DNA from 3 places in the Lysinibacillus sp. GW821-FHT14F06 genome. Region 3 is predicted to be linked to each of the others. Evidence: riboswitches for the same ligand, from Rfam matches in the RefSeq annotation. Region 3 holds a riboswitch; each other region holds the start of a gene.
The links. Region 3 has a riboswitch for thiamine pyrophosphate ahead of thiW (energy coupling factor transporter S component ThiW). Riboswitches for the same ligand answer to the same signal wherever they lie in the genome.

Region 1 (11,172 bases), on a different contig from region 3:
GTGGACGAATATAAGCCGGTACAAAGCCTGGGAAATCAAAGGCATTTGTTACACCCATTTCTTTGGCATATGCTCTAATATTATTGCCATAATCAAATACTTCTGCACCAGCCTCTTGGAACTCTAGCATTGTACGAACATGCTCTGCCATCGTTTCCTTCGCTTTTCGCTCATATGTTTTCACATCGGTTTTGCGAAGCTCTAGCGCTTCCTCAAATGTCATGCCGTTTGGTACATAGCCATTGATTGGGTCATGTGCAGATGTTTGATCCGTCACAAAATCTGGAATAATCCCTCGATTCAGCAGCTCACGATTAATGTCTGCACAGTTACCAATAAGACCAATAGAAGCTGGCTCTTTTTGATCACGTAATTTATTGACTAATGCAATCGCTTCGTCCACTGTCTCCACGATGTAATCACAATAACCTTCTTTTATTTTACGCTCAATGCGGGCACGATCCACCTCTACAACTAGAATCACAGCACCCGCCATTTTCCCAGCTAATGGCTGTGCACCACTCATACCGCCCATACCGCCTGTAAGGATGAATTTACCGCGTAAATCCGCAGTGCCAAATACTTTTTTCCCTGCTTCTACGAATGATAAATAAGTGCCTTGTAAAATTCCTTGAGCACCAATATAAATCCAGCTGCCCGCAGTCATCTGACCATACATCATTAAATCTCTTTCTTCTAATTCATAGAAGTGATCCCAATTTGCCCATGCAGGTACTAGATTCGAATTGGCAATTAATACACGTGGAGAATGCTCATGTGTACGAAACACAGCTACTGGCTTCCCTGACTGAATCAGAAGCGTTTCATCATTCTCTAATACTTTTAAAGAAGCAATAATTTGTTCATAGCTTTCCCAATTGCGAGCAGCCTTACCAATACCACCATAAACAATTAGTTCATCTGGATTCTCTGCTACCTCTGGATCGAGATTGTTCATTAGCATACGCATTGCCGCTTCTTGTGTCCAGCCTTTACACGATAAAGTCGTTCCCCGTGGTGCACGAATATTTGTTGTTGTTTTCATAACGATCCATCCCCTTAGATTTTATTTAGATAATTCCACTAAATCATCGCTATCTAATAAATATTTCGCTAATGCCTCAATTTCATCACCAATTGGTTGATCCGCTAATAACGGTGGACAAAATTCACGCACTTTTTCTAGGTATTTTCGTGTTGTCGGTGATAATTGCTCCTCTGCTTGATCTAAATGAATAGCCTGTGACGCACAAATCATTTCTATTGCAATTACTCGAGCAGCATTATGGACAATTTGTCGAACTTGACGAGCTGATGTTGTTCCCATGCTTACATGATCCTCTTGGTTACCAGACGTTGGAATAGAATCCACACTTGAAGGATGTGCTAACACTTTATTTTCAGATACAATGGAAGCTGCTGTATATTGAGCAATCATTAAACCACATTCTATACCAGGATTTGTGGCTAAAAATGGTGGCAAGCCTTCATTCAATTGTGGATTTACCATTCGTTCTGTTCGGCGTTCAGAAATATTAGCCCACTCACACACACCAATTTTTAAGAAATCCATTGCTAAGGCAATTGGTTGACCATGGAAATGTCCCCCTGATAATACCTCCCCATTTTCTAAAACAATCGGATTATCTGTCGTTGCATTCATTTCTGTTTGCACACGATCTTGAGCGTAGAAGAATGATTGCCAGGAGGCACCGTGTACCTGTGGGATACAGCGCAATGAATAGGCATCCTGCATACGTATCTCACCCTGCTTTGTCACCCGTTTACTTCCATTTAGCCACTTACGGATTCTTCCACCTACCAGCTCTAATTCTGGATGTGGCCTTACTGCTAAAAGCGCTGGATCGAAAGCTGATGTGATCCCCTTTAAGGCCTCTAGTGTTAAACTTGCAGCCATATCCGCTGCTAGCCCTATGCGTTCAGCTTCGTTAACGGTTAAAACACCAATACCTGTCATTGCTTGAGTGCCATTCACAAGCGCTAGCCCTTCTTTCGCCTGTAGTCGAACAGGTGTTAATCCAGCTTTCTCTAATGCCTTACCGCCACTCAGTACCTCTCCATTAAACTCAGCCTTACCCTCACCTACAAGCACTAAAGCCAGATGCGATAATGGTGCTAAATCTCCACTGGCTCCTACTGAACCCTGAGACGGTACAATCGGATGCACACCCTTATTAATAAAATCCACTAATAGTTGGACTGTTTCCTGACGAATACCTGAAAAACCACGCGCTAAAGCATTGGCACGCAGAACCATCATTGCACGTACAACATCTGTTGGAAACGGTACACCAACACCTGTTGCATCTGAGCGCAATAAATTTAGCTGTAAATGCTCAATATCTTCCTCTTCAATTTTTATATTACTTAGTTTTCCAAATCCTGTATTAACACCATAAATCGTTTGCCCTTCAGCTAAACGTTTTTCAATACGCTCTCTACTTAAACGGATACGCTCCATACTTTCTGTAGATAGCGTTACCGTTGCATGACCTTTAACAATTTCCTCTATTTGCTTTCTAGTTAATGTATTGCCATCAAGCTCGATGATTGACTTCATATGACATCCCCCTATTCCCTTTATGGCTATGTAAAAATATTTTTAATCCATTAACTCTTTTCACTTTCACGCTGAAAACGATTTCTGCAAGAAGATTAATGGAGATTACTCTATTTACATTGTACTAACTACTTTTTTCAGAAAATAGAGAATTTTAATGCAAGAAACATGATTTTCTTCAGATTTTTATGTTATTTTTATGAATATAATCGTACTTTTTTACGAAACAAGATTATTTTACGAAAGGTTGATTGTGATGAGGCTGTTATTAATAGATAGAGATCCTGCTGAGCTTTCTGGTATTCGCTGGTTTTTACATACGTATTTTCCCGGAGATGTAACAATTGAAATGTGTACGATTATGTCTGAGGCACCTCAAAGCATCCAGCAATTCGAGCCTGACGCAATCCTATTGAATATTGATTTATTCCCAAATAATCGTTTAACTGCTCTAAATCATGTTTTTCAGAAATATTCTGGGGCGATCTTAGCAATAACTACAGAGCCCTTATTTAAAAATGCCTTAAAAGCCATTAATTTACAGGTGCAGCACCTTTTTGTAAAACCCATTGATTTAGAAGTATTAAAGCAAAAGCTTGCAACTCTCTCTCTTCGTACACCACAAGAATTTAATGCTGTTGAGGAGGCTACAGACGAATCCTTTTATTATCAGTTATTTATAGATAGTAAGCCTAGCTCCATAGAGACGGCTAGACATTTTACAATGATTGAGCCTGAGCATTCAGAAACATTAAGCAAGCTATTTAACTGGCTACAACAAACAGCAATTCACTATCATATGCAAGTCTACCCATTATCTGATAGTATTGTCTGCTTATTTCAAACAAATGATATAAAAATCGTGGAAAAGGATGTACGAACACTGTTAAAGGAATGGCGTTTAACAAGCAATAGCTCTTTAAATATTGGGATATATGATGGAGAACCTACAACTCTTAAGAATATGTATATCCTCACAAAGCGTGCCCTTCATCAAAGCTTTTACGAGGGGTTCGGGCATATTTTTTATGCAAGTAAACAATTTGAAACTCAGCCATTTGATCCTTTGTTAACACCAGAGGAGCAGCAATTACTAATTAGTAGTTTGGAGGAAGGCAATCTTGAAGCCGTTAAAACATTTTTATATCAGCTATCCAATGAAGGAATTTATTACGAGCAAGATGACTTACGTATTCATTTAACTAGTGTCTTAGCTCAAATTCGCCGCTTCATGCTGAAGTATAAATTGCATGAGAAAGCTGCTATTGAGCAAAATTACCGACAGCTTTTTCATTTAATTATCGAACATCCTATTTTTTATACCATACTAAATGGCATCATTTTATTTACACAAAGGCTTATTGAGCTGGCTCGTGAGGCACGAATGGAAAAAAGAACAGATTATGTAGAGCTGGCAATAGAAATTATCTATCAACAGTTTCAGGATAGCAGATTATCTTTACCCTTCGTTGCCCATAAATTAGGGATTAGTCCCAATTATTTAAGTACGATTTTTTCGAAGAAGCAAGGATTGCCCTTTAAGCGCTACCTACAACAGGCTCGAATTCATAATGCTACAAAAATGCTTGTGGAAACAGATTTTGCTATTAGCGAGATTGCACAATTAAATGGTTTTGAAGATCCAAATTATTTCATTAAAATTTTTAAACAGCAGATAGGCATGACACCCAATCGCTATCGAAAATCCTATTAATGAATTTTCATTTAGCATACCTTATTTTCAATTCTGTCTAAGAAAACAGTGATTTATTTACATTATATTTAATATACAAGCATTTTGATTCATCCCTATAATTCAGGAATGATATTTCAATAGAATGAGTTTGCTGGATGTTTTAATTGAGCACGATAGAGAAAAAATCAATGAAAAAGCTTTTATTTTCCCTTTCGTACTCCTAATAATGTTTTGAAAAGCACTGTTTTGGGTAGTGAAATTATGCATAATTCTACTTCTTTACACATATAATAATAGTTTATATCTTACAATAAAAATTCTTTAACGATAATTATTATAATGTACTAGCAATTCTAGTTTATATTTGTTATAGTTATTGATGAAGAGTTTGACTCACAATTTTTTTCAGGAGGTAAACTATTATGACAAACGCAAATGATCGTAGCCGTCGTTTTACAACAGCAGGTGGTGCTCCAGTAGTAAGTAACCATGACTCCATGTCAGCAGGTCCAAGAGGTCCTCTGTTACTTCAAGATGTATGGCTAGTTGAAAAATTAGCGAACTTCAACCGTGAAGTTATTCCTGAGCGTCGTATGCACGCAAAAGGTTCAGGTGCATTTGGTACTTTCACTGTAACGCATGATATTACTCAATATACAAAAGCAAAAATCTTCTCTGAGATTGGAAAGAAAACAGAAATGTTTGCACGCTTCTCTACAGTTGCAGGTGAACGCGGTGCAGCAGATGCTGAGCGAGATATTCGTGGCTTTGCCCTTAAATTTTATACAGAAGAAGGTAACTGGGATTTAGTTGGTAACAATACGCCTGTATTCTTCTTCCGCGACCCATTACACTTTACAGATTTAAATCACGTGGTAAAACGTGACCCACGTACAAATATGAAAAACTTAAACTCAAATTGGGATTTCTGGACTTCACTACCAGAGGCTCTTCACCAAGTCACAATAGTGATGTCTGACCGTGGTATTCCAGCTGGTTACCGCAATATGCATGGTTTTGGTTCTCATACGTATAGCTTTATCAATGCTGAAAATGAGCGTGTATGGGTAAAATTCCACTTCCGCACAGAGCAAGGTATTAAAAACTTAACAGGTGCTGAAGCAGAGGAAGTAGTTGGTAAAGATCGTGAATCGTCACAACGTGATCTATATGGTGCTATCGAGCAAGGTGACTTCCCTAAATGGAAAATGTACATTCAGGTAATGACTGAAGAACAAGCTCGTGAACTACCATATAATCCATTTGATTTAACAAAGGTATGGTATAAAAAAGATTTCCCATTAATTCCTGTAGGTGAATTCGAATTAAATAAAAACCCAGACAACTATTTTGCTGAGGTTGAGCAAGCAGCATTTGCACCGTCTAACATTGTTCCTGGAGTTAGCTTCTCTCCAGATAAAATGTTACAAGGCCGTATCTTTGCATATGCAGATGCACAACGCTATCGCTTAGGCGTGAACCACTATATGCTTCCTGTAAACGCACCAAAATGCCCATTCCGTACTTTCCATCGTGATGGCGCTATGCGTTTTGACGGCAACCTTGGTTCAACATTAGGCTATGAACCAAACAGCTATGGCGAATGGGAGCACAACTTAGACTATAAAGAGCCTGAATTACGTATTGATGGTAACGCAGGTATCCATGACTTCCGTGAAGATGATAACAACTACTTCGAGCAGCCAGGAAAACTATTCCGCCTAATGACTGCTGAAGAACAACAACGCCTATTCGAAAATACAGCAAATGATATGGCACCTGTTGAAGAGTTCATCAAACGTCGCCACATCCTTCACTGCTATTTAGCTGATCCAGCATATGGTGAGGGTGTAGCAAAAGCAATGGGTCTTTCATTAGAAGGTATGGATCTTACTAACCCATACGTAAAACAACCAACTAACGTTTAATTTTTCCATCTATTATTGATATCCAAATCCAACTTTAACTCCATGTGAGCAACATTTCACGTGGAGTTTTCTATTCAACGAAAAAGGTTTGTGCCTAAATAAACACAAACCTTTCATGACAATATTATTGATAAATCTGACTGCCTGCTTTCTTAAATTCCTCAGCCTTTTCCTGCATTCCTTGATGTATTGCCTCCGTCGTATTTACATCTTTTTCTTTTGCATAATTACGAATATCCTGGGAGATTCTCATACTACAGAACTTGGGCCCACACATTGAACAAAAGTGCGCAGTTTTTGCTCCCTCTGCTGGTAATGTTTCATCATGGTATTCAACTGCACGCTCTGGATCTAAAGAAAGGTTGAATTGATCGCGCCAGCGGAATTCGAAGCGTGCCTTTGAAAGCGCATCATCTCGCTGCTGTGCTCCAGGATGCCCCTTCGCTAAATCAGCCGCATGTGCAGCAATTTTATACGTAATCACCCCTACACGAACATCCTCTCGATTTGGTAAGCCCAGATGCTCTTTTGGTGTCACATAACATAGCATTGCCGTACCAAACCATCCAATCATTGCAGCACCAATAGCTGATGTAATATGGTCATAGCCTGGTGCAATATCTGTTGTCAGTGGTCCTAAAGTATAGAAAGGAGCCTCCTTACACACCTCTAACTGCTTGTCCATATTTTCTTTAATTAAATGCATTGGCACGTGTCCTGGTCCCTCCACCATCACCTGTACATCATGCTTCCATGCAATCTGTGTTAATTCACCTAACGTTTCAAGCTCTGCAAACTGAGCCTCATCATTGGCATCTGCAATCGATCCAGGACGTAAACCATCCCCTAATGAAAAGGCAACATCATATGTTTTCATGATTTCACAGATTTCTTCAAAATGTGTATATAAAAAATTCTCTTGATGATGATATAAGCACCACTGTGCCATAATTGAACCTCCACGTGACACAATGCCTGTCACACGATTAGCTGTTAATGGCACATAACGTAATAGTACACCCGCATGAATCGTAAAATAATCAACACCCTGCTCTGCTTGCTCAATTAACGTATCACGATACACCTCCCACGTTAAATCCTCAGCCACACCATTTACCTTTTCAAGCGCTTGATAAATTGGCACTGTTCCAACTGGCACCGCGGCATTACGGATAATCCATTCACGTGTGGTATGAATGTGCTTTCCAGTCGATAAATCCATAATATTATCAGCGCCCCAGCGTGTTGCCCATGTCATTTTCTCTACCTCTTCTGCAATAGAAGATGATACTGCTGAATTCCCAATATTGGCATTAATTTTCACATGAAAATTACGTCCTATAATCATTGGCTCAGCCTCAGGATGATTAATATTAGAAGGCATAATTGCACGCCCAGCTGCAATTTCAGAGCGAACAAATTCAGGGTCCATATTTTCGCGAATAGCTACAAACTCCATTTCCGGAGTAATTACTCCTTTTCGTGCATAATGAAGCTGTGTTACATTTCTATCTTTTTTTGCACGTAGAGGTTTTCTAGATAAATCAGGAAATATATTTTCTTTTATACGTGGATCATCAGCTATGCGGAAACCATTATCCTCTGGTTTAATAGTACGCCCGACATACTCCTCCACGTCTCCTCGTTCTCTAATCCATTCACTTCGCAACGCTGGTAAGCCCTTCGTAATATCTACCTTATAGGCAGGGTCAGTATATGGACCGCTCGTATCATACACATGAACTGGTGCATTTTCCTCTTCTCCAAAGCTTCCTGTCGTTGGACTTAATGCAATTTCACGCATCGGCACTAAAATATCTGGTCTTGATCCCTCTACATAAACCTTTTTGCTCCCCTCAAAGCTCGACATAATGGTAATGTTCTTTTCGCTAACTGTTGTCATGACCTACTTCTCTCCCTTATAGAAAATTCATACAAGGACCGAATCTAGCTCACCCCAAAAAATAAAAAGCCGAATCCAAAAATTTTTGGATCCGGCTATGATTGTATAAGGTATAATTATCGCATTGTAAAGAGCTCGCAATAATTTCTTAACTTTCCCACGCTGGTATGAGCCAGATCAGGTCCAAAGGGTCAAGAAACCTCTATGCGTTTCCCTCTCAGCCTGACTCATCAGACTCCCCTAGTTAATGCTATTAAGTTTGATGCTAGTGTAACAGATATTGCTAAGAGATGGAAGCTTCATCACTATTTTTCCTTTAGAGTTTATATTTTTGCTTCATAAACTCTAAACGCTTTACCTGCTCCGTTAATTCATGAATCGTTCTACTTAGCTGACTCAATGATGATTCTTGCAACTTTGATGCATCGGCTACTTCTTTTGTTTCCAACAAGACAGCCTCGGATGCCTCATTCGTTTGCTCTAATGCCGATAAAACGACGTTCGTGTTTTTGGACATTGTGTTTGTAACCTCAAAAACATTTTGAACATCTTCCTCAACTACTTTTACTGCTTCAAACAAATGATCCAGCTCATTACTAATGGCCATCACTAAATGAGCTCCTTCTTTAACTTCAACAGTACTATGGTCCATTTCTTTTAACACAGTCTCTGTTACTATTTTAAATTCATATATATGCTGACGAATATCCTCAGCTGACAACTTCGTCATCTCGGCCAGCTTTTTCACCTCTTCCGCGACAATAGCAAAGCCTTTACCATGCTCACCTGCTCTCGCTGCCTCAATCGCCGCGTTTAATGCCAATAAATTTGTTTGATCGGCAATATTTTGAATAACACTTATCATTTCTTCGATTGTACTATATCTTTCACCAAGAACATTCACATTATTTGCCGTATGAGTTACCAAATCTGCCACGTCATTCATACGATTCGTAATCATTGCCGCTTCTGATTGACTTTGCTTTACAAGATCGGCTGTATTGGAGGAGCTTTTCATAACGGAAGAAACAGATGCTGAAATCTGCATAATTCCTGACGTCATCTCTTCGATTGTTTTAAAGGAATGTGTCGCTAGATCTCTTTGTCGATCTACACTCTCCTCTATCCCTCCTGCACTTTCAATGAGCTTGTTACTTGAGTGCTGCACATTATTCCCTACCTCCTGTAAACTATCAGTTGCCTTAGAAATATCTGTGCCAATCCCCGATAGATTAGAGATAATTTGATGCATAGATTGCATCATTTCTTTAAATTTGCTACTAAAATCTGAAATATCATCATTTGACTCAAAGCTTATTTCATCCAATATATGTTGAGTTTCTGCCATATTTCCATCTGTAAAGGCTATTGTTGCTCGTTTCATGATAAATATCGGCTTCAGTGATTTTCGCATATACAAATACAATGTCGTCATCATAACGACACTCAATAAAATGACTATGCCTAAAAGAATAGGCAAGTACTTCGATACAGCAGATTTTTGAATGCCGTAAATAATGGAGCTCTCAATATCTAATCCAACATATGCAACAATTTCACCATTTTCTGCTCTGACAGGTGCATAAGCAGAAATAAAATCTCCCCACCCCTCTACAGAAACAAACTCACTAAAGCCATCCTCATTATTAGAAATTGTTTTTACAACACTTTCATACGGTATATCCTCCATAATATCTCCAATTTGGTAGGTTTCCTCACTATTTAAATCTCCTGCATCCACCAGCACCATTGATTGTTTACCATCAGGTGTTCCCTTGAACACATAGATATACGTTACATAATTGGTTTTCAGTATTGTTGTCAGCTCCTTCTGTAAATCAAGATACAGTGAACGGTTATCTGGATTTGTAACTAGCTGCTCATACCTCTCTGAATCAAGCTGTCCCACAACATTTCTTGCTAAAATCATACTATTCTCTTTTAATGCCAACTCCACTATGTTTTTTGTACTCTTATAGACAATAAGCCCAAGAGCAACACTAAAAGCAACCATAATAACTATTAATAAGATGATGAATTTCTTCCATAACTCTATTCCTTTACGCAAAGCTATGAACGCCCCTTTCAATATTATGATTAAACACCTATTTACCCTATGTATATATTAAAAATTACAATAACTAACAAACTTCCTTATATTTTCTAATTATTTTCTTCATTTTACTTTTTGAGCATAAAAAAAAGCAATAAGCCATAAGCCTATTCCTTTTTTTACGTCATATGTTATGAAAGAAATAATAGTTCTGCTAGATAAATAACAATTGTTACTGTAATACAGCTCACTATTGTTGAAAATAAAACAGTTTGAGCAGCTGTTGCTGATTCGATATCATACTCTAATGCTAAACTAGAGCTATTTCGGGATGTTGGAAAAGCACTAGCGATAAATAATGATTGTGCCACTACCCCGTCTAAGCCGAGTAAATAAATAATGAGTAAAGCAACTGCTGGTCCTAAAATTAGTCGTGTAAAACAGCTAATAATGACGGTTTTATTAAACATGGATTTAATTTCAAGTTGTGATAGTTGGGCACCTAACGTGATTAATGCCACAGCAATAAAACCTTCTGCCACATGATCTATTGGAATTTTAATAAATTGTGGCACTGCAATATCAAAATAATTCATCGCTACCCCTATAATAAGGGCATGAATAATAGGCATCTTAAGGAAATCCTTTACAATAGATATACCTGATTTTGTAGAGGAAATTAAGTTGTATAAGCCATATGTATAGGTAGTCATATTTTGGAATATCACAAGAATAACCTGTATCGCTACGCCGATTGGCTGTGTCACGAATATCATTTGCGCAACAGGAATCCCATAGTTTCCTGAATTAATAAGGACGACACTATTTTTAAACACTGCAGCCTCTGTTTTAACTAAACCAAGTCCTTTCGCTAAAAAATGGCTTAGCACCATTTGACTGCCGATAAAAAGTACAATAAATATCGCAACTTCTCCAAGCACAGAGAGCTCCACGCTTGTTTCATATAAATTAACAAAAACAGCAGCTGGCATGAAGCAATAGGTAATAAGC
Region 2 (11,172 bases), on a different contig from region 3:
CTGCAAATGTACGTTTACAGCATTTATCCAATGGACAATTTGAGCTTCGACGTTCTGATAGATTAGAGAAGCATGCTAAGCAAAGTGGTTTAGGGCTAGATGTTTATGATGCTTATACAGATCAACTACGCGATGTGAAAACATTATCTGGTGGAGAAAAGTTCAATGCATCATTAAGTCTTGCCCTTGGTATGGCAGATGTGATTCAAAGCTTCCAGGGGAATATTCATATTGAAACAATGTTTATCGATGAGGGCTTCGGGTCACTTGATGAAGAAGCTTTAAATAAGGCGATTGATACACTGATTGATTTGCAGGATTCTGGACGCATGATCGGTGTCATATCTCACGTTGCAGAGTTAAAGGCTACAATGCCTGCTGTGTTACATGTTGAAAAAACAATGAATGGCTATAGTCAAACATATTTTGAAGTGAAATAGAGGCTGGGACATAACTAAATGGTTCCTTTATAAAGCCGAATAATCTCTAAATTAACCAAACACGAAAAATAGATAAACCGAACTATTCCGAAACACTTCATGAGCGTTTCATTGGATAGTTCGGTATTTTTGTTGGCTGAAACACTTTTGTTCCTGCCTCTTTATTCTATAAATCCTCAATAATAATATAGGTCATGTAAATTGGACCATGAACTCCAACGACTAAAATCATTTCAATATCGGCAGAGTTACTAGGACCAGAAATAAAATTAACGCAAGAGGCGAGAGTTTCACCATTTTGTAGACGCTCTCGAATTTGTATTGCTGCCTGTGTCATTCGAGGCACAATAGAGCTTTTTGGTATTAGGATAATAGACTTGGTAGGTAAGAAGCTAACAGTACGACCGTGATTTGGATTGCTAAAAAGTACAGCTGTACCGGATTCCGCTAAGGTAATATCACTAATTGTAATTCCGATATTTGCCTTCTCTACTAGTTCTATATTATCTCTGCCAATCGATGGGTCCCAAGTGTGTAGTTCGATTTGTTTTTTAGGTAATGTATTTGAAAATAGCCCCGTCAGACCATAAGTGTCAAATCGTTCATCCTGCCAAGTCATAATTGGCCCACCATCATAGTCGTCAATGACTTTTTCCAGTGTCATAGCTAAATCAGCAGAGGATGTGACAACGCAGTTCGTATTAATACGTGTGCATTGTTTTTGTAAGATGATCAACAGCTCATCCTGAGATAAGTTTTGTAATGTTTTATGTTGTGGTGAATATCGCCATTGAGGACGCTCTACATGCACTGGTATAGATAATCGTTGAAGTCTAGAAGATAATTGACGAATAAATGTCTCACGATTTTGAATTTTGCCTACCATTCCTTATTCATCTCCTTTTTGTCGATTTTCGAACCAGTCACGGAAGCGCTCTTTTTTAGGCGCAGGGAATTCACGAATATTTGTCCAATTTTTTAATGGACCGATGCCTTTTGATAATTGGTCATTTTTTGTTAATGGCTTTAAAACACTTGAAGCAACCTTAGATCCGAATTTATACATACCGCTTGATGAGGTACCAATACCGAAAATAGACATAAGGAAGCGTTCCGATACAGGTGCACGACCTTCTTTTTCGACAATGGTTTGTCGATGCTTATGCAATAATTCATGTAAAGGAATTTTCACTGGGCAAACATCTGTGCAAGCGCCACAAAGTGTTGAAGCAAACGGTAGTTCCTTATAGTCATCATAGCCACCTAGCAATGGCGATAAGACCGCTCCTACTGGTCCAGAGTAAATTGAGCCGTATGAATGGCCACCTACATGTCGATAAACAGGACAAATATTAGCGCAAGCACCACAGCGAATACATTGTAAGATAGCTTGGAATTCACTACCTAAAATTTCAGATCGCCCATTATCAACAATAACTAAATGAAATTCTTCTGGCCCATCTACATCACCATCTTGACGAGGACCACTTAAAACAGTTACATAACTAGGAAGTTTTTGACCAACTGCACTTCTTGTTAGCATATTGACGAGTACTTCAAGCTCTTCAAATGTTGGTACAAGTCTTTCCATCCCCATTACAGTAATTTGTGTTTTTGGTAGTGCTGTTGATAAGTCAGCATTTCCTTCATTTGTTACAATGCAAACAGAGCCAGTTTCAGCCACCGCAAAGTTACAACCCGTAATGCCGATATCAGCTGATAAATAATCATCTCGCAGCATTTTACGAGCATGCTTTGTTAGCTCCTCAGGACGTGCAGAGCCTTCATATTGGTGATGAGATTGGAAGCTTTCCCGCACCTGCTCTTTCTTGCGGTGTAAAGCAGGTGCCACGATATGTGAGGGTAAATCATTATCTAGCTGTAAAATATATTCTCCTAAATCGGTTTCAACAACCTGACAGCCAACATGTTTTTCTAAATAATGATTTAAGTCTATTTCCTCTGTTACCATCGATTTTGATTTGACAATTTTTTTAGCCTCTTTTTCCTTAGCAACATTAGCAATATAAGCTTGGGCTTCCTCAGCAGTAGTCGCAAAGAAAACATGTCCACCTCGTGCAGCAACCTGTTCACTTAATTCCGTTAAATAATAATCAAGATTTGCAAGTACATGCTGACGGATCTCCTCACCAAGAGAACGCCACTCCTCCCAATGGCCAAGCTCATCTGTAGCCAATTGACGATTTGTTTCTAAACGATCTTGTGCACCTGAAACGGCACTGCGCATAAATGTATTTTGAATACCTTCTCCAACACGATTGTTAAATGGCTCATTACCGACCTTCATTGGCATTATGCACGCACCTCCGTTTTGCGAGAATTCAAAATTTCAGCTATATGAAGTACTTGTATATGGGTACCTAATCGTTCTGCACGTCCACGAATATTCATTAAACAACCTTCATCCGCGCCTACTAAATAAGTGGCACCAGTTTCAATGATATGTTGTACCTTTTCATCAACCATTTGCTCGGAAATAGGTGTCATTTTTACTGAGAAGGTTCCACCAAATCCACAACAAGTTGTTTTATTAGGAAGCTCAGTATATGTTAAGCCTTTAACATTTTCTAGTAACGTTAAAGGTGCGCTTTTTACACCAAGCAAACGTGTCATATGGCAAGACATATGATAGGTCACATTTCCGTTGAAGCTAGCACCCACATCCGTAATACCAAGAACTTCTACGATAAATTGTGTTAATTCATACGTTTTTTCAGCTAATTGCTTTGCATTAGATGCCCATTCAGCATCGTTCACAAAAACCTTTTCATATTCTCGGAACATGTAAGCACAGGAACCAGAAGGGCAAACCACGTAATCAGCACCATCAAATGCTTTTATCATATTTTTCATGGCTTCCTTTGCTTCCTGAACATAGCCTGAGTTATAGGCAGGTTGTCCACAGCAAATTTGCCCCCTTGGAAAAATAACTTCACAGCCAAGATGTTCTAGAAGTTCTACAGTTGCTTTGCCCACATTTGTTTGAAACATATCTACTAAACATGTTGCGAAAAGTGAGACTTTCATGTTTGTTCATCTCCTACTGTTTAAATAATAATTGAGAGTATTTACTTAAGAATAAAGTAAGATCGCAGTAATTAATGCTGGTATTGCCGCAATAATGGGCCCAATTACTGAAACAAAAAAGATATGTTTGTAGGCATCTTTATGTGTTAATCCTATAACAGCCAATACAGTAATAACGGCACCATTGTGCGGTAATGAATCTAAACTACCGGAGGCAATTGTCGCAACACGATGAAGTGCCTCTGGATCAACCCCTAAATCTAAATACGTTTGAGCAAGTGTTTCCATTGCAATTCCAAGTCCACCAGAGGCAGTACCTGTAATCCCTGCAAGTGCTGCAATAGCGACATAAAGAGAAATTAAGGGACTTCCAGGTATGTTGGCAAGCATTTCTGTTATTACACCAAAGCCTGCAGTTGCTGCAATAACTGTACCGTACCCGACATCAGCACTTGTGTTGACAATTGGTAGAACGGTATTTGTTGCACCCACATTAATTGCTTGTAGCTTGTTGTCTATGTATTTCCAAAAAATAATGATAGAAAGAAGCACAGTAAGCATCAATGTATAAAGGATATCTACCTTAAAAACGTTTAACGTAACAATTAAGAAGATAGGTGGCAAAATACTTAAGATAAATGGCGGATATCTTCTAACACTTGCCTCAAAAGCTTTTGAATCTTGTTTTTCGGGATTTTTCATATTTTCATAGGTTTCACCACGTGCCTCTGTTTTAGATAATTGTCTTTTTAAATAGAAGCAATTAAAAAGAATAATGGTAATAGTAGCTACAATTCCAACAACAGGTGCTGCAGTAGCTGTTGTATCTAAATATTTTGTTGGAATGATATTTTGTACAGATGGTGAACCAGGTAGCATGGTCATTGTAAATGTTGCCATTCCGAAGAAAAATGCCCCCGTAAATAAATGCCAAGGTATATTCATAGCTTTAAATAATGGTTTAGCAATTGGTAAAATGGCGAAAATTACGACATATGTATTAATGCCACCTAATGTTAAAAAGGCACAAATGATTACGACTGCCATTAGCGCGTTAAATTTACTATGACGTCCCATAATATTCAAAAGTTTTTCAGCTATTGAACGAGCAGCACCACTTTCTTCCATAAATTTTCCGAATATTGCGGCAAATAAGAAGATGAGGTAGTAATTTTTCATAAAATTTATAAACCCGCTCATATAGTTGCCTTGTAATGAATCTAAAATAGGCATTTGATTTAAAATGATGACGATTAAACTTGCTACTGGCGCAATAATAATGATACTGAAGCCACGTAATGCTAAAAATATTAATAAAGCCAGTGACGCAATAATCGTAAATAAACTCCATATTTCCATACCTAGACAGCCCTCCTGCTTAATAAAAATATTCTGAAAATTCAACAAGTAGGGTTTAGTATAACAATGAATACTATGAAAATACTATGTAAAAACAGACAAAGATAAGAACTATCCTTTGTCTGTTTTGGCTAATTTTATATTTTGTAAGTAAGAAAACATATAGATAGCAAGATTTAATTCGAACATAGTTTTCCCATTCTGCTCGTCAATCCCTATTAATGAAAAAATCGTTTGGAGTCTATATTTAATGGTGTTTAGGTGTACAAAGCATGCCTCAGCTGTTTTTTTTCGGTTTTGATTATGTTCAAAAAATAGCTTTAGTGTATATAACAAATCAGTTTTATGTTGATTATCGTATTCCATAATTGGTCCAAGCTTCAACTCAACATATTCTGCCATTTCCTGTGGGTCATTATTTAAAAAAAGTGTATAAGGTCCAAGTTTATCATAGGAAATGATGAATGGTGCCTGTTCTAGTGTCTGTAAATAGTCAATACACTTTGTGGAGTCCCGATATGAACTGAAAATGTTTTCAATTGTGTTAAAGTGTCTTCCGAGACCAACCATAAATGATAGTGAATTGTACTTTGTCGAGTCTTTTTCGAGGAGTACAAAAAAATATTGAATACGCTCTTTAAACTGTTCGACTGAAACTCGCAAATTGTTCATAAATAAAAAATGATAGTGTAATTCATGCTCCGAGATAAAAACTGGTAAGGAAAATAAGCGAGTTAAACGATATAGTAGTTTACTAAATTGGTGCTGCATTTTATTAGTCTGAGCAACATGATATGTACTTCCATCAAGTTGTAGAGTAGCACATAAGTAATGAGAAGTTTGTTGCACTTCTTGACGTTTATAAAAGGCATTGAAATTTGAGTTTAAAAGCTGTTGTAACAAATATCCGTCGTATTTAAAGGAATTTTCTAGCTCCTTTTCCTCCTCAGCTAACTGTAAGGCAAATAATGCACCTGCCTGTTCTACTGCAAATAAATCTAAAGGATCCATTTGTAAATGTTGATTCATCACAATCAGTAGTATTCCTATAACACCTCGTTCTGTATGGATAGGAAATAAGTAACTTACATACGTTTCATCTTTAAATGGTATGTATACTTGATGTCGTACACATTGCTGTACAACTGTATCAAGATGCTGTGATTTTTGCTCTTTTAAAATGTCAGTAGCAAGTTTAGCTACAGGAGATGATGCAAATAATAAATCGTAAAAATCTGTCATAATTGCTACAGATTGGCCTAGTAATGATGCAAGCGTATCAATCATATCGCTGAGTCGGCCACGTGTTAAGGAAACCTGTGTTAAAGCATTATAAATGCGCTTAGAGCGTTCGTTTTGAGTAAATAATTTTGCATTTTCAATAGCAATTGAGGATTGGTTTGCAAATGCCTGTAACATTGTTAAATCACTATTTTCAAACTGTGTATCTCCTGAAAAATTGACAATTGTTAAAACGCCTATACATGAATTACTTTTATCAAGAAGTGGAGCACAAACAGCACTTTTGGGATAAGTTAAATCACCAACTGCTTTTGTATAGTTTTCTTCGTACTGTGGAAATAAATCCGCCATGCTTTCTGAAACATCATTGCTAGAGTGAAATCTAAATGCTTGTTTTTGAGAGAATACCTTTCCAGTCATTCCTTCATTTGAGGCAAGGTGAATCTTTTTTAAATAAGCCAGGTCATAACCAATGGCATGCTTGGCAACTAGACGATTAGTTTCTGTATTCAACATAAACAATACCCCTGCATCAGCACCGTCTATCACATGAAGTACCTCATTCATCAATTTTTCTAATACTTGGTTAATATCGAGTGTTGAAGTTAGAACCTGCGCTGCCTTAACCAAGCTCATTAATTGTTTTTCACTATTTATTTTTAACAACCCCTCATCTGTAGTGCTAAACCCTATTTTAATATAAATCTGCTATGCCAAGTACAAATTAGAAAAAAGTTATAGAGTCAAAAAAAAGAATCTGCTGGAAAAAGATGAGCAGATTCTTTATTTGGGATGTATTATTTCTTATAGCTGTTTTTTGGAGAAGAGGGTGCTCCTTTCTTAGCCGCCATTACTTTTTTGACAATTGGTATAACGATAGGTGCTAATTTTACGGCGGTTTTGACAACTTTAGATACTTTCATAAAAAAACAGCTCCTTTTACTAATAGTTCTACCTGTTTATGTTAGAAATGAAACATTAACGAATAACGCGAACAGCTTGCACGATATTCCAAATAACAATCCCTAGTGAGACAAGTACGTAAATGGCAAATGATGCAAACCAAACAATCATAAATGTATTGCTACCTGCTTGTGGATCAAAAGTGTTAAATGATATGGTTGAGAAGACAAAGACAGCAAAGAAGATGATACCAAATACAAATGGGATTAAATGCGAAATAAGTGCTCGAATGGAGTGTCTTTTTACGTCACTATCTTTCGAAACAAAGTAAACAATTAATGGCACAATAAAGGGTGCGAAAAAAACGCTGAGATAACTAAAGGCAGATAAAATTTTTTGGTTCTCCATAGTTGTACCTCCTTTTTTAATATTTACGCATGAAAAACAGCAAAGTTTCAAAAAATATTGTGAAAGAGAGTTGTAATCATATCCGTATTTGCGTACAATGAGGTTGTTCAAATAAAAAGATGTAACGACCACAAGGGGAGCTGATGATGTCAGCTGAGACTGGGCACGTAATGCCTTAACTCTTTGAACCTGTAAGTTAACACTTGCGTAGGGATGTGGATAGAAACCGACACTTGTACGATGTGAGGCTCTGTCCTGGCATTGTTTTTTTTTGCCAGATAGAGTCAAAAAGTAAATATGATTTCTATTCCTTCTCTTGTATCCTACATCGGAACAAAGGAGAGAATAAAATGGACAAAAAAAGACTTTTAATGCTTGTGGAGATTGCGATTTTCGCAGCAATTGGCCTTGTGCTTGATCAGATTTCCTTTAAAGTATGGGCACAAGGAGGCTCTGTTAGTCTAGTGATGGTACCAATAATTTTGATAGCCTTTCGTTGGGGTCTTTTACCTGGTCTGACAACGGGCTTACTTATTGGTGTTATGCAAACAATGTTTGGTGCTACAGTAGTACATTGGTTACAAGGCTTACTCGATTATGGCGTTGCCTTCACAATAGTTGGCTTGGCTGCAATCGTACGTCGACCAGTGCTTGACGCTGCAAAAAATCAAAACAAAACGAAAATGGCACTGTATATTATTCTAGGAACTGTATTAGCAGGATTTTTACGCTATGCGGCACATACTATTGCTGGCGCGGTATTCTTCTCAGAGTATGCGGGCGATCAAAATGCATGGATTTATTCAATTATTTATAATGGTACGTATATGCTACCGGCTACACTTTTAACTGCCATTGTTGGTGTTCTGTTATTTACAGCAGCACCACAATTAATGCAGCGAAAATCATAAATACACAACCCTTCACAGTAGTGGAGGGTTTTTTGTATCGTTTTATTAGCTATTATAAAATTTACCCGCTGTGAATATATTATTACATTTCAGCACTTTGCAATTTATAAGGGCATACAATATTTAAAGCGTTTAGCGTTTTATGTCAAACAAGTTATGTTATATTAAAGAGTAGATATTAGATGAAAGGGACGTTAAAAATGATTGTAAAAACGCAAGAAGAGATTGAAGCCTTTAAAAAAATTGGCCGTATTTGTGCTGAAATTCGTGAGGCAATGAAGGCTGCGACAAAACCTGGTGTTACAACACTTGAACTCGATGAGATTGCTGGCCGTATGTTTGCTGAGGCAGGAGCAATTTCTGGACCTAAAGGAGAATATGACTTCCCAGGCTACACATGTATTAGTGTCAACGAGGAAGTAGCTCATGGTATTCCAGGAAAACGCGTAATTAAAGAGGGAGACATTGTCAACATTGATGTATCTGGTTCATTAAATGGCTATTTTGCAGATACGGGCATTTCATTTGTCGTGGGTGAAGGCTACGAGGATAAAGAGAAGCTGTGTCGTGTGGCAAAAAGTGCCTTTGATCGTGCAATGACAAAAGTAAAAGCTGGATCAAAATTAAATCAAATTGGTAAAGCCGTTGAGCGTGAAGCATATGCCAATGACTTAACTGTAATTATGAATCTAACAGGTCATGGCTTAGGGCTTTCCTTGCATGATGAGCCGAATCATATTTTAAACTATTATGATGCATGGGATTCTACAATCATGAAAGAGGGCATGGTGCTTGCGGTTGAGCCCTTTATCTCAGCAAAGGCAGAGCATATTGTGGAAGCTGGTGATGGCTGGACCTTCGTTACACCAGATAAATCACTAGTTGCTCAAATCGAACATTCAATTATTGTGACAAAAGACAAACCAATTATTTTAACTTCATTGGATGAGGCATAATATAAAAAATCCTGCTACCCCAATTATTTTTAGGGGGCAGGATTTTTTTTTATGAAAAGTATACCGACTAATAGTACACCACATAAAAATAAAGCAGCTGTTGTTACAAGTAGCTCTTCAAAACCATTATGTAACGCGATTCCAATATAAGCCCAAATAAATACAGATGGATACATAATATCGAAATGATGGAAGCGCATATGTAATGCGATGGCAACACCGATTGTTAATAAAATGACTGCCCATAGAGGGTTGCTAAGACCAAAGCCGTTCCATCCATAAGCTGTTAATGTAAAGCTTGTATCTGTCATCAAAGTAAATGTCGACCATGCATAGTAAATAGAGAAAGGGATACGTCCTGCCAACGACTTGTCGCTGTGAGGATATGTATTGTACAGCGAAAATACACAGAAGACTAAAAGTAGTGTGCTACCAAGAGAGGCGATAAATAACTCCTGATGCCACACGATTATTGTGAATATCTGCAATATACATATGCTGCTAAAAAGAACAGTCTGTTTAATTGTTGTCTTTTTAAAATTCATGACTAACCAAAAACCAAGTAACATGTAAATGGCGATCCAAATTACATGACTGACATTAAAAGGTGCAAATACAACAGGAAAACGATTAGAGATGTCTAACGAAGATTGACCATTTATTTTCATGAAAAAGGATGAAAAGGTTAGGATGACTGAGACAATATAAGTGATTGTCATCAAAAAAAATTGAGGCATATTTTCCTCTCCCTTCGTATTAAATTGTATAGGGAAAAGACAATTAAGTATAGGACTGCACTCTTTCCATTATAACGGAAATTCCCAATAATGTATCGCGTAGTTTCATTAAAATTATCTACTATTTACCATTTGTATAGGCATCTAAATGTTTCTTTAGTACAATAGGAATAATCCAAATAGAAGGAGTGAAGTTTTAATGGCTCAAAATTTAACAAATTTAGATTTATCTATTGAACTAGATAAAAAAATGTATAAAAAAAAGTTAAAAGTACTCCAATATGAAATGTTAAATGCACAACAATTTTTATTAAAAAATAAAATTGGGCTAATTTTAGTATTTGAAGGCATGGATGCAGCAGGTAAGGGAGGGGCAATCAAACGTTTAATTGAACGTGTTGATCCGCGAGGCTATGTGGTACATCCGATTTCTGCACCTCAGCCCCACGAACTGCGCTACAACTATTTACAACGATTTTGGAGAAAGCTTCCACAGCATGGACAAATCGCTATTTTTGACCGTTCATGGTATGGACGTGTTTTAGTGGAACGAATTGAAGGCTTTGCAACAAAGGATGAATGGTCTCGAGCTTATGAGGAAATGAATAACTTTGAAAAGATCTTAACTGCAGGGGATTACATAATCATTAAGTTTTGGCTTCATGTCTCAGATGAAGAGCAGCTCAAACGTTTTACTGAACGTGAGCAAAACCCTTACAAGTCTTGGAAGTTAACGGAAGAAGATTGGCGTAATCGCGATAAAACACCTAAGTATGTAGAAGCAGCAAATGATATGTTTGAGAAAACAGACAAAAAGAATGCACCATGGATTCTAGTTGCAGGGGACGATAAAAAATATGCACGTGTGCAGGTACTGCAAGAAACAATCGCACATATTGAACGAGAAGCACAGAAACGTGGGCTTCATTTAACAAATGTTTTAGACAAGGCTCAGTTAGAAGATGAGGAATCTTCAAACCTTGAAGTACTAAATGATAATTTGAAGAAGAAAAAAACAAAATAATAATTGTAAGATGCTGTGCAAACAAGACGAGCTGTTTTAGTTGTAGCAGCATCTTTTTTTACATACAATAAAGTGACTAACTTATTTTAGAGTGAAGCATGTACCAAGTAAGACAATTATCGGAAGGCTAGTGTGGAAAAATGG
Region 3 (11,172 bases):
TTTATTGGTACTAGCCCTAATGAACCCTTATGTTAAAAAATCAACGATTGTAGGTGCACAGACAATTTTTATTGTGGACACGTCTGCAACAATGCTTGCGGGGAAAGAGCAGTCAACATTTGATGCACATAAAAAAGAAATGTTATCTTTGATGGGGCAACTAAATGGTAGACCTGTGACGCTCATTACAACAGGCAATACACCGAAAGCTGTACTACAGCAGGTGACAAACACTAAAGATATTGAAAAGGCGATTCAAGAGCTGGAAGTAACCTATGAAACAGCACAAATGAATAAGGCTCTTGATGTGGCACAGGCTTTTGTTGGTAATATACCAACATCCATTTATGTATTTACAGATGTGTTGGATAAAAAGCACTTACCAATGGAAAAAGATACAGTGAAATGGATTGTAAAAGGCTCTGCTAAAGATTTAGAGAATGTTGCGATTACACGTTTTGCAGCAACTACAGACGGTCAATCGACAATGGCATTGGTGCAGCTACAAAATGATACTGATTTGGAGCAAAAGATCACTCTTTTGTTACAAAATGCAGAGAATAATAAGGTAGTGTCAGAAGATATTACATTGCCTCCTAAAGAAGCTGTGACCAAAACCTTTAAAGATTTACCATTAGAGGATACAATGACGGCTACCATTGCTGCAGATGATGATTATACAGTCGATAATTCGCAAACTGTTTTACTACAAACGACTACCTCAAAAATAGTGGTCGATCAAAGTATGCATCAACTCATTCAAAAAGGTTTTCAAACAATTAATAGCAGTGTCAAGATTGTTCCGTCTTTACAGATAGCTGATAATCAAGAAGCGACTGTAGTAACTAACCAAACAGCACTGCTCGAAAAGATGGATAAACCTATAGTATTATTTGGTCGTGATGATGCCGAAAAAATTGAAGCAAAGGGCGAAGTAAATACAACAAGTGATGCATTGTTTGCATTTAGTGAGCTAAAAGATATTTATGTTAGCGCTGTATATCCTGGGTTTGATGGCTATAAAACAATTGCATCGGTTGGAGATCATCCCTTTATACAACGTACTCCGAAAGGTGATCTTGTCATATTAGCTGATATTGCAGATACAGATTGGCCCCTACACCCTTCATTTCCATTATTTTTGTGGAGTGTGGAACAGCAGCTTTCAGAATCGATTGGTTCACTTGGTATTTTTACGCCGAATGAGCAGCGTGCAGTTGCTTTGGCTCAGGGCGATTGGAGTGTATATTCGCAGGATGATCAGTTTTTATCGTCCATTTCGAATGGCTTATTAACAGCTCCAATGAAGCCAGGAATCTATACAGCACGCTCAGAAAATGAAGAAAAGCGCTTCATTGTCCAGCTTCAAGCACAGGAGCGTATCATCTCAAAAGGAACAAGCTATACACTAGGTGAGCTCCAAGAAAATGGCAAAGAAGAAATAGCGAAAGCTTCACTTGTACCTTGGCTTATTCTTCTTATTTTATTTGTACTAGTTACAGAGTGGGAGGTGCAACGACGACGTGGATTTACGAATTGATATGCCATTAGCATTGTTGCTTTTACTCCCATTATTTATGTATTTTAGCTGGACCTATTGGCGAGAGCGTCAGCGCTTGAAAAAGAGCCATATAACAGTGCTAGGGATTCGTATTCTAGCAGTCAGCTGCTTAGTTTTTGCGCTTGCAGGTCCTTATATTTTATTACCTATAAAGGAAGAACAAATATTATTTATGGTAGACCGTTCTGCTTCTATGAATGGCACAGACGGTGAGATGGTTAAATTTATAGAGGAAAGTTTACAGTCGAAAAAGGATGAACAGCTTGCAGGGATTTATTCTTTTTCATCAACACTGCAAACAGAAGCGATTTTATCGAAGTCATTAAAGGAAGTGCCGAAGTTTACAAACATAGGAGCAACAGATCAAACAAATATTGAACAAAGTCTACAGCTTGCTTCAGGGATTGTTAATTCAAAAAAGGCAACACGGTTGGTCCTTTTAACAGATGGCAATGAAACAAAAGGCAATGCCTTAGAGTTTGCTTCGAAATTTAAAGGGTCCAATATAAGCGTTGATGTTGTTCCATTTCATCAAGCAGTTTCTACAGATGTATCACTGAACAGCTTTGTAACCCCACAGGTTGCATATGTGGGTGAACAGCAGCAATTAGTTACTGAAGTTCATGCAACAGCGGCTAGCAAAGGAGAGCTACTATTATATGAAAACGACAAACTTGTTCACCGTGAGACTGTAGAGCTTGCACAAGGCTCCAATGTATTTACCTATAAACATACAGCTACAGCAGAGGGTCTAGTAAAGTATGAAGCTGTTGTACAGGTAGAGCAGGATGCCATATTTGAAAATAATAAACTAACAAGCGTTACAATGGTACAGAGTGAACCACATTTATTAATTGTTAACGGTTATGATAGCGCATCACCTGTAGCAGCCGCTCTTGGGAGAAAATCCATCTCCTTTGATGTTATAGATGCTCAAAGTTTGCCAAATGAGCTTTCTAGTTATCTACAGTACAATGCTATTATTTTTGATAATGTGCCAGGACATCTAGTGGGCGAGGCCAAAATGAATGTGATAGAGCAGGCAGTAAAAAACTTTGGCGTAGGCTTTACGATGGTTGGTGGCGAAAATAGCTTTGGCTTGGGCGGCTATTTTAAAACACCAATCGAAACTTTACTACCTGTTGAAATGGAGATTAAAGGGAAGGAACAATTGCCTTCATTAGGGCTGGTTATCGTGCTTGACCGCTCTGGTAGTATGTCAGGAGCGAAGCTGGAGCTCGCTAAGGAGGCGGCAGCTCGTTCTGTTGAAATGTTGCGAGATGAAGATACGCTCGGCTTCATTGCCTTTGATGATCAACCTTGGGAAATTATCGAAACAGGACCACTTGAAAATAAGGAAGAAGCTGTGGATACGATTTTGTCTGTAACGCCAGGCGGTGGGACAGAGATTTATGGGTCACTTGCTAAGGCCTATGAGAACTTAACAGATTTAAAGCTACAGCGAAAGCATATTATTTTATTAACGGATGGACAGTCACAGCCAGGAAATTATGAAGACTTAATCGCTGAAGGAAAAGAGAGTGGCGTAACATTGTCTACTGTAGCAATTGGACAGGATGCAGATGCCAATTTACTTGAAGCACTTAGTGAAATGGGCAGCGGACGATTTTATGACGTTGTTGATGAGCAGACCATCCCTTCTATTTTATCCCGTGAAACGGCAATGATTTCACGCACATATATTGAGGATAACCCTTTCTATCCAACCATCTATAACGCATCTGGTTGGAACACGTTATTTGCAAATGGTGTACCTCAAATGAATGCTTATATCGGAACAACAGCGAAGCAGGGGGCCTCTGTAATTGCGGAAAGCGAGAAAGAGGATCCGGTGCTAGCACAGTGGCAATATGGACTTGGCAAGACATTTGCCTTTACTTCCGATTCGACAGGGAAATGGACAGGTGATTGGGCAAGATGGCAGGATTGGGGAACGTTTTGGCAAACGCTTATTTCTCAAATGCTCCCAAGCTATAATGATGTTGCCTACGATGTACGTTTAGAATCGGATGGTTCATTTATTATTACAGATCCAACTAATGAAGCAGCATTTTTAGATATAGTTGCTGTCAATGAAGCAGGAGAAGAACTTGAAACACAGCTTGAGGCCATTTCAGCCTCTCAGGTTCGGGCAGTTGTGCAAGCAGAGCCAGGACTCATTTTCTTCCGTATTGCTGATGAAGATCAAGCTATTTATCAGGCAGGAATAAGTGTACCTTATAGTGCTGAATATGAGTTACGACCAGTAAATGATAAGCTGGTGGAAGAACTGACAAAGCAAACAAGCGGCTCAGTTTTGAAAGAACCGAAGGAGGTATTTCGTGAATTTACGAAGAAAGGCGCAGACCGTCAAAATATAGCAACATGGCTTATATTAGCAGGTATGTTACTTTTCTTCATCGATATTACAATCCGACGCTTTGGCTGGGGCTTCTTTGCTAAGTCTAAGAGAAAAGAGCAGCCTGTAGAGAATAAAACCATACAGGCAGAGGATACGAATGTTGCTCAGTTATTAAAGGGCATGAAGAAACGATAATTTAGATTAAATGACAGTGCAAAATGATTAATTATTTTGCACTGTTTTTTTGTTTTGTACTCGCTATGGGGGTGGTTCACTGAAAAATGATCTTCGAAAATGGAGAGGAAAGAAATCCCTACTCTAAAAATTTAATGAAAATTTTTAATAAGTATAGTATTTCGTAGACTACTAGCAACGGCCATACCTAAAAAAGCACCAATAATACTAGAGGTTAAAAAGGCAGGCATGAAAAACATTGCTACGACGGACGTCCCCATTAAGATATATGCATATGGTACTGCAATGAGAGAAGCAATGATCCCAGTCCCTACAATTTCACCAATCCCTGCTAGCAAAGGTTTACTACTGTATTTATAAGCCAACGCTGCACAAAAAGCACCAATAACACTGCCAGGAATGGCTAATAGGGAGCCTGTCCCTGTTAGAATTCGAATAATCGCCGTAATAAGGGCAATGATGACGGCTGGTACTGGGCCGAGTAGAATGGCACCGATGACATTGATGGCATGTTGTATTGGATAAGCTCGCGCAATCCCTGTTGGAATTGAAACGAAGGTAGAGCCTGCTACGGCAATGGCCACTAATAAAGCCATGATTGTTAATTTTCGAACTGACATAAATTACACTCCTTTGAAATATTATCGCGCTAAACTGGCGAACACAAAAAGACCGCTTCCTGAAAACAATAGGAAGCGGCCTTGCATTTACATATTAAAAAGCAAGATGTCGCCACTTCCCTCCGCTAGTATGAACTAGATCAGGTTCAAAGGGTCCATATATGATAATATACGTCTCAGTCTTTTAAAGACTCCCCTAGTGGTAATAATTATTTAATTTTTGTTTAGCATCGTAACAAGATAAATGTAACATACTACTAATAATAGTCAATAACTTTTCAGATTATTTAGAATCAGGCTGCATAAGATGTGGTGCCTTTTTCATTGTCCAAATAAGGGCAAGGAAGAAGCAAGTCATCAAAATTATAGCACCAAATATATAAGGGCTATTCATATTCCAATCGAATAAAATACCTGCCAATGCTGGACCAATCATATTCCCAAGACTCATATAGGCATTATTTAGACCTGCAGCAAATCCTTGCTCATTTTCAGCAAGCTTAGAGATCAATGTGTTAACAGCAGGACGAATTAATGTTGTGGCTGTCGAGAAGATTGTCGCAACAACTAAAATAAGGGCAAACCCAGATACGAATAATATTAAGTAGATAGATACGGCAGCAATAAATAAATTGACTAATACGACCTTCATTTCACCGTAGCGATTAAAGAGTGGTGTAATGACAAACATTTGTACAACTACACCAAAAGCACCACCCACTACTAAAATAATAGCAATATCTCCAGGTGTATAATGAAACTTATCTGTAACAAATAATGATAAAGTCGTTTGGAAATTAGCAATTCCGAACGAGAATACCATCATAATAATAAGCATAACAAAGTAAGGCATATGTACTGAACGTACCATTTGTTTTGCAAGATTGTCTTGCTTATGCATTTTTTGTGCTGCGTTTGGTTTAGTAGATGGTAATAAAAAGAACGATAAAATAGCAGCTAAAATAGCAGCCGCTCCAGCTGTATAGAATGGAAAATGTAAGCTGACTTGTGATAAGAATCCACCAATACCTGGCCCAATCATAAAGCCAAGAGACATGGCAGCACCGAGCATCCCCATCCCTTTTCCTCGTTCTTCATATGTTGTAACATCTGCTACAAATGCCATAATAGGAGGTGCAACAAAGGCTGATCCAAGACCACCTAAAAAGCGTGCTAAGAAGAGCATCCACACTTCTGTAGAGAGCCCAAAACCGATTTGTGCAAGTCCTGTTAGTATCAGTCCGAAAATTATTAGATTTTTTCGACCATACTGATCCGAAAGATTCCCAGCAATTGGAGAAAAAACGAATTGAGCAAAGGCGAACGTTGCAATAAGCATGCCTAGAACTTGTCCTGCAGCACCAAATATTCTTAAATACTCAGGCATGACAGGAATAATAATCCCAATACTCCCCATTGCGATAAACATATTAAACATTAAAATATACAAAGCCGCCTTATTAGACTTCTGCTGGGTCATCGAATACCCCCTTTTCTAATCAAATATAGTACAGTCTATCACAAAGAAAAATGGTTTGCTATTAGTTAGGATTACACTAAATAGTGGACCAATTGTTTATTCTTAAACTAATAAATGATAAATATTTTGCAATAATAATTAAGTATTCAATTAGTAAATTCCACAAGTTTATTTGTGGAATTTACTTTTTATCTTGTAGTGAATTAGGGGTTACATCATTTGTTCTTATGTTAATCTTTTTATGTCAACTGTATGACAAAAATTGTAATAATTAGCGCCTTATATATGGTTGATATTTCCCTAATAATTCCTGTAATAACGGCTAATTACTGATCTACAAGAAGCGATCATAAGCCGAAAATCCGAGAGAAATTGATATTAAAAAGGAGAGGAAATGAAATGGTAACTATTCAAGCAGCGATGGAAAATTTAAAAGAATTAGGTATTAACCCAGTAACAGCAGTTATTGGGTCAACCCAACAGCTATTTCAATGGGATGAAAAAAAAGTCAATGATTTAAAGGGGTATTTAATCTCCCAAAATTTTAAACATCATTATGAAAACAATAGCTTTTATCGAATGTTATGCGAGGATAGCGGCGTTACACCTGCCGATATACAAAGTCTAGATGATATACAAAAAATTCCACTTATTCCGGTAACAAGTTTTAAAAGACCTGACTCTCATTTATTATTATCAACATCTTTAGAGAACATTGAATTTGAAATGCGAAGTACAGGAACAAGTGGTATACCAAGTATATCGAGAAGGGATGCTGAAACATTAAACAATTGCGTGTTTAGTATTTACGCAATGTATAGAGAGATGTTTGCCTTCTCTCGTGGAGCTGGTCTCTTCTTATTCCCATCTCCAGAAGAAATGCCAGAGATGGGAATGGTAAAAGTATTAAATATGCTCTCAGGTTTGTTTGATGCAACTAGATGTCTTGTTAAGAGAGCATCCTTCAAGCCTAAAGAGGCAATAGAAACTTTAGAAAAATGGCAAAACATTCATACACGCCACATCGTAGGACCTCCATTTTTAATTTATAAACTGGTCAATTATTTAAAAACAAATAATATTCATTTGAAGTTAGATCAAAAGACGATGATTATCAATCTAGGAGGCTGGAAACGCTTTTCTGGTATGGAGATACCTAGGGAACAATACAATAAAGAATGTGCTGAATTTTTAGGTATTCCTGAAGAAAATATAAGGGATATGTATGGATTAGTTGAATCTAATATTTTAGCTATCGAATGTGAGAAACAGTCTAAGCATGTACCACCTTGGGTTCATTTTTCATTAAGAAATCCAAAAAATTTAGCGGAAGAGGTACCACAAGGAAAAAGAGGAGTTTTAGCAATATTTGACCCTACGTCCTTGTCATATCCAGGATTTATTCAAACTGAGGATTTAGTGTATTTAAAGAAAGAAAATACATGTGAATGCGGAAGAAATGGTCAGAAGGTGGTATATCTTTCTAGAGTAGCAGGTGCAGAAATAGGTTGTTGTGCCATTAATTTAGAGAAGCATATGGATGCCGCAGAAGAAAAAAATGAAATGGCAGAAGTATAAGAGAGGATTCTAAACATGTACAATTCTATCATTGTTGATTATTTTAGCAACCCTCGACATTCAGGTGAATTGACTGATGCAAATATGGAATTAAAAATTGGTAACTCTGTTTGTGGAGATACAATTTTAATGAGCGTTAAGGTAGAAAATGGAAAAATATTCGATGCGAAATATAAAGCTTATGGTTGTGCTACATCTTTAGCAACAGCTGATATATTTGCAGAATATATCATTAATAAATCAATAGAAGAAATTAAGCAGCAACCGCAACATGAGATTGATAAAATGCTAGGGGAGTTAGAGCCTCCACAAATGCATTGTTTGAATATTTTACATGAGTTATTTGAGCAAATACGTTCGGCGGCTTAGGAGGCTTTTATGATAGGAAGGTATTTTGATTATAATGCCACTACCCCTCTTCGGGAGGAAGTGGCTTCTACTATGATAGAAAATATAATGCTATTTGGTAATCCCTCTAGCACGCATTCCTTTGGGCAGTTAGCCAAATTAAAAATGGAAGAGGCACGCTCACATGTTGCTACAGTAATCAATGCAGAAGAGACAGATATATTTTTTACTTCTGGCGGTACAGAGTCTATTAACACTGCATTGAAAGGATATTTCTTTTCAAATGATAAGCGCCCATTTCATATCATCACTTCTAAAATCGAGCATGCTGCAACCTTGGAAGTATGTCGATATTTATCTACCCTTGGTGCTGAAATTACCTATTTACCTGTTGATACTAATGGCTTCATAGCTATTGAAGATTTAAAAAACGCTATACAAGAGAATACAGCGCTTGTTTCAATCATGTTTGCCAATAATGAAATCGGCTCAATTCAACCAATTCAAGAGATGGTGAGAGTTGTTAAAAATATCAATAGCAATATTATCTTTCATGTTGACGCTGTACAGGTGATAGGCAAAATCCAGATAGATGTTCGGGACTTAGGAGTGGATGCATTATCGATGGCTGCCCATAAAATATATGGTCCTAAGGGCATAGGTGCATTGTACTTGAAAAACGGTGAACGTAAATTAGATCAGCTTCTTCATGGCGGTGGACAAGAAAAAGGTTTTCGTGGTGGTACAGAAAATCTTTTAGCTATTATTGGTTTTGGTAAAGCCTGTGAAATTGCAAAAAGAGAACTAAAGCCAAATGCTAATAAAATAATCACATTAAGATCTTATTTCCTAGATAAATTAGAGAATTCGATTGAATACTATGAAATTAATGGTTCTGTGTTAGGTGAGAATTTATTACCAAGTACTATTAATATATCTTTTGTGAATATACGAGCAGAAGCATTAGCTGTTCTATTAAGTCAAACATATGGTATTGCAGTATCTATTGGTTCTGCCTGTAGTGCTGATAAAGCTAATTTATCTCATGTATTGTTAGCACTTGGCTTATCTGAGGATAGAATAAAATCGTCTATCCGTATTAGCTTTGGTTATTACACGGACTACAAGGATATAGATTATTTTATTGAAAGTCTAAAAGCATCTGTTAACCGTCTACGAAGTATGCTCCCAGTTGGATAGAAAGGAGTCAGTAAGGTGGAGAATTTAAAAATTGTGGCACCTGTACGATCAAAATTTATGATGGAAGAAATGATAGAGGCTGGTGCAAATGAAATATATTTTGGCGTTTCAACTCCGCTTTTTCAACAACTATCATTTGATAATAAATTTAAAACTGTTGCAGATTATCCTGCCCACTTTTCAGATTGGGAGGAAGTAGACAGCATAATTGCTTTAGCAAAAGCGAACAATCTTAAAGTTATATTCATGGCCAATACCTCATACATCCCTACTGGCTTTGAAAAAGACTATCAAAAGCATGTTTATAAAGCGCTTGAAAAAGGTGTAGATGCTATTACAATATCTTCCATGCAATCCTGCCATCTACTTAATCCTTTGGAAAAGGACATACAAATTATTTCAGGCTCACAATTAGCACCAGTAAATAAATACGGAGCCGAACTATTGAAGGAATCAGGTGTCAAAAGGATAACATTGTCCCAATCAATGACATTAGAAGAGATTCATGAACTTCAAGATTTAGATGTGGAGCTGATGATTACAGGGAATTTTGGCACTGGTAGTATGGCTGGAAGCTGTCGTTTATGGGAAAGCCCAAATAATCTTGAAATTGGGGAAGGGATCAGAACTTTATATCGAGTTTTATCTTCACTAAACACAAACAGTAATCAGCATCATTTTTTAGATAGTGCAACAGATTGTAGTTTGTGTAATCTAGAAGATTTGGTTTCTGCTGGTGTTACAGCCATAAAATTTCTTGGAAGAGAGGCCCCTAATCCAGTGACATTAGCGATGGTTGTGAATATGTTTAATGAATGGCGAGAAATGGGTCTTTCAGGCTTATCAATAGAACAAAAGATGAAAATAACGGAGCAGGAACAGCTCATGTGGGTTATGAAATGGGTGCCACGCTTCTGTGAAAAATGTAGATGTACTTATAAACCAACTGCAATTACAAAAACATACATTTAGGTGATGCATAATTGAAAACGCCAGTAAAAGAGCTAAGAATTCATCATGATTATTTATATACATTAACGGATGAAGTATTGGATGGTTATCAAATTGTTTCCTTAGGACATTCAGGCTGCCACTATAAAATGGTTGGTCTTGAGGATCAGCATATACAATTTTTATTGGAACGCAAAAAAAGAGTAAAAATTGAAATTCCTATTTTATTTGAAGCATCGATGAAAAAGTTTATTGCTGAAATGACACGTTTTTTTCATTATGAGCTAAATTTAATTGTGAATGATTGGGGGACAATGCGTTATTTAGCTCAACAGCCATTACCCCCAAATATCTCTTTATCATTAGGAAGGCAACTAATTTTTAGCTATGGGAACTGCCCATGGTATGAAGATATTTTGCAATATGAGGATCAAGCGACGAAGGAACAATTTTTACAATTGAATATTGCTAATCCACCTATGATTAGCTTAATAAAAGAGAATGGTGTAACGGAAATAGATGTAGATGTAAATATTTTTATGAAGAACTCTGTGCAATTGCTTAGAGATGAAGGAATTAAAGTAAATGGTTTTTTAAATTACCCATTGGTGTCTACCTCTAGATCCTGTCATACACTTAGACTTCATGCAGAGCAAATTGGAAAATGTCAGCATTTATGTGATAGAGGTATCACAATTGAGCCAAGAGAACGATGGAATCGATTTGAGGATACAACCATTAAAATTTCAAGAGATGGTCGAGAGAAAATGGGTGATCTTGTTATTTATGGAAATATAGTTGTTCAGGATATGAAGAAACTAAATGAAAGCATACCATTTGAAGTGGATTCATTATGCGATGATGCGAGATTTTCACC

Region 1: it holds a riboswitch for thiamine pyrophosphate, as region 3 does, so the genes downstream of both, thiC (phosphomethylpyrimidine synthase ThiC) here and thiW (energy coupling factor transporter S component ThiW) in region 3, are expected to answer to the same signal.
Region 2: it holds a riboswitch for thiamine pyrophosphate, as region 3 does, so the genes downstream of both, thiT (energy-coupled thiamine transporter ThiT) here and thiW (energy coupling factor transporter S component ThiW) in region 3, are expected to answer to the same signal.

Annotation. Positions count from the first base shown of each region.
Region 1 is NZ_JBXAPF010000023.1:60,332-71,503, reverse strand. It holds gene hutU (urocanate hydratase) at 1-1,045, opposite strand, end outside; gene hutH (histidine ammonia-lyase) at 1,067-2,581, opposite strand; gene AC1RNS_RS18480 (helix-turn-helix domain-containing protein) at 2,838-4,295, shown strand; gene AC1RNS_RS18475 (catalase) at 4,700-6,205, shown strand; gene thiC (phosphomethylpyrimidine synthase ThiC) at 6,330-8,108, opposite strand; TPP riboswitch at 8,246-8,360, opposite strand; gene AC1RNS_RS18465 (methyl-accepting chemotaxis protein) at 8,425-10,176, opposite strand; gene AC1RNS_RS18460 (AEC family transporter) at 10,353-11,172, opposite strand, start outside.
Region 2 is NZ_JBXAPF010000008.1:128,611-139,782, forward strand. It holds gene AC1RNS_RS10095 (SbcC/MukB-like Walker B domain-containing protein) at 1-440, shown strand, start outside; gene AC1RNS_RS10100 (LutC/YkgG family protein) at 607-1,326, opposite strand; gene AC1RNS_RS10105 (LutB/LldF family L-lactate oxidation iron-sulfur protein) at 1,330-2,754, opposite strand; gene AC1RNS_RS10110 ((Fe-S)-binding protein) at 2,754-3,488, opposite strand; gene AC1RNS_RS10115 (GntP family permease) at 3,534-4,847, opposite strand; gene AC1RNS_RS10120 (helix-turn-helix domain-containing protein) at 4,959-6,755, opposite strand; gene AC1RNS_RS10125 (hypothetical protein) at 6,887-7,012, opposite strand; gene AC1RNS_RS10130 (magnetosome magnetite crystal formation protein family) at 7,068-7,400, opposite strand; TPP riboswitch at 7,524-7,631, shown strand; gene thiT (energy-coupled thiamine transporter ThiT) at 7,751-8,311, shown strand; gene map (type I methionyl aminopeptidase) at 8,512-9,267, shown strand; gene AC1RNS_RS10145 (TspO-related membrane protein) at 9,297-10,004, opposite strand; gene AC1RNS_RS10150 (polyphosphate kinase 2 family protein) at 10,204-11,028, shown strand; gene AC1RNS_RS10155 (GNAT family N-acetyltransferase) at 11,169-11,172, shown strand, end outside.
Region 3 is NZ_JBXAPF010000019.1:63,508-74,679, forward strand. It holds gene AC1RNS_RS16700 (vWA domain-containing protein) at 1-1,540, shown strand, start outside; gene AC1RNS_RS16705 (VWA domain-containing protein) at 1,524-4,118, shown strand; gene thiW (energy coupling factor transporter S component ThiW) at 4,250-4,738, opposite strand; TPP riboswitch at 4,839-4,946, opposite strand; gene AC1RNS_RS16715 (MFS transporter) at 5,022-6,218, opposite strand; gene AC1RNS_RS16720 (LuxE/PaaK family acyltransferase) at 6,618-7,796, shown strand; gene AC1RNS_RS16725 (iron-sulfur cluster assembly scaffold protein) at 7,812-8,165, shown strand; gene AC1RNS_RS16730 (cysteine desulfurase family protein) at 8,175-9,344, shown strand; gene AC1RNS_RS16735 (peptidase U32 family protein) at 9,360-10,316, shown strand; gene AC1RNS_RS16740 (hypothetical protein) at 10,328-11,172, shown strand, end outside.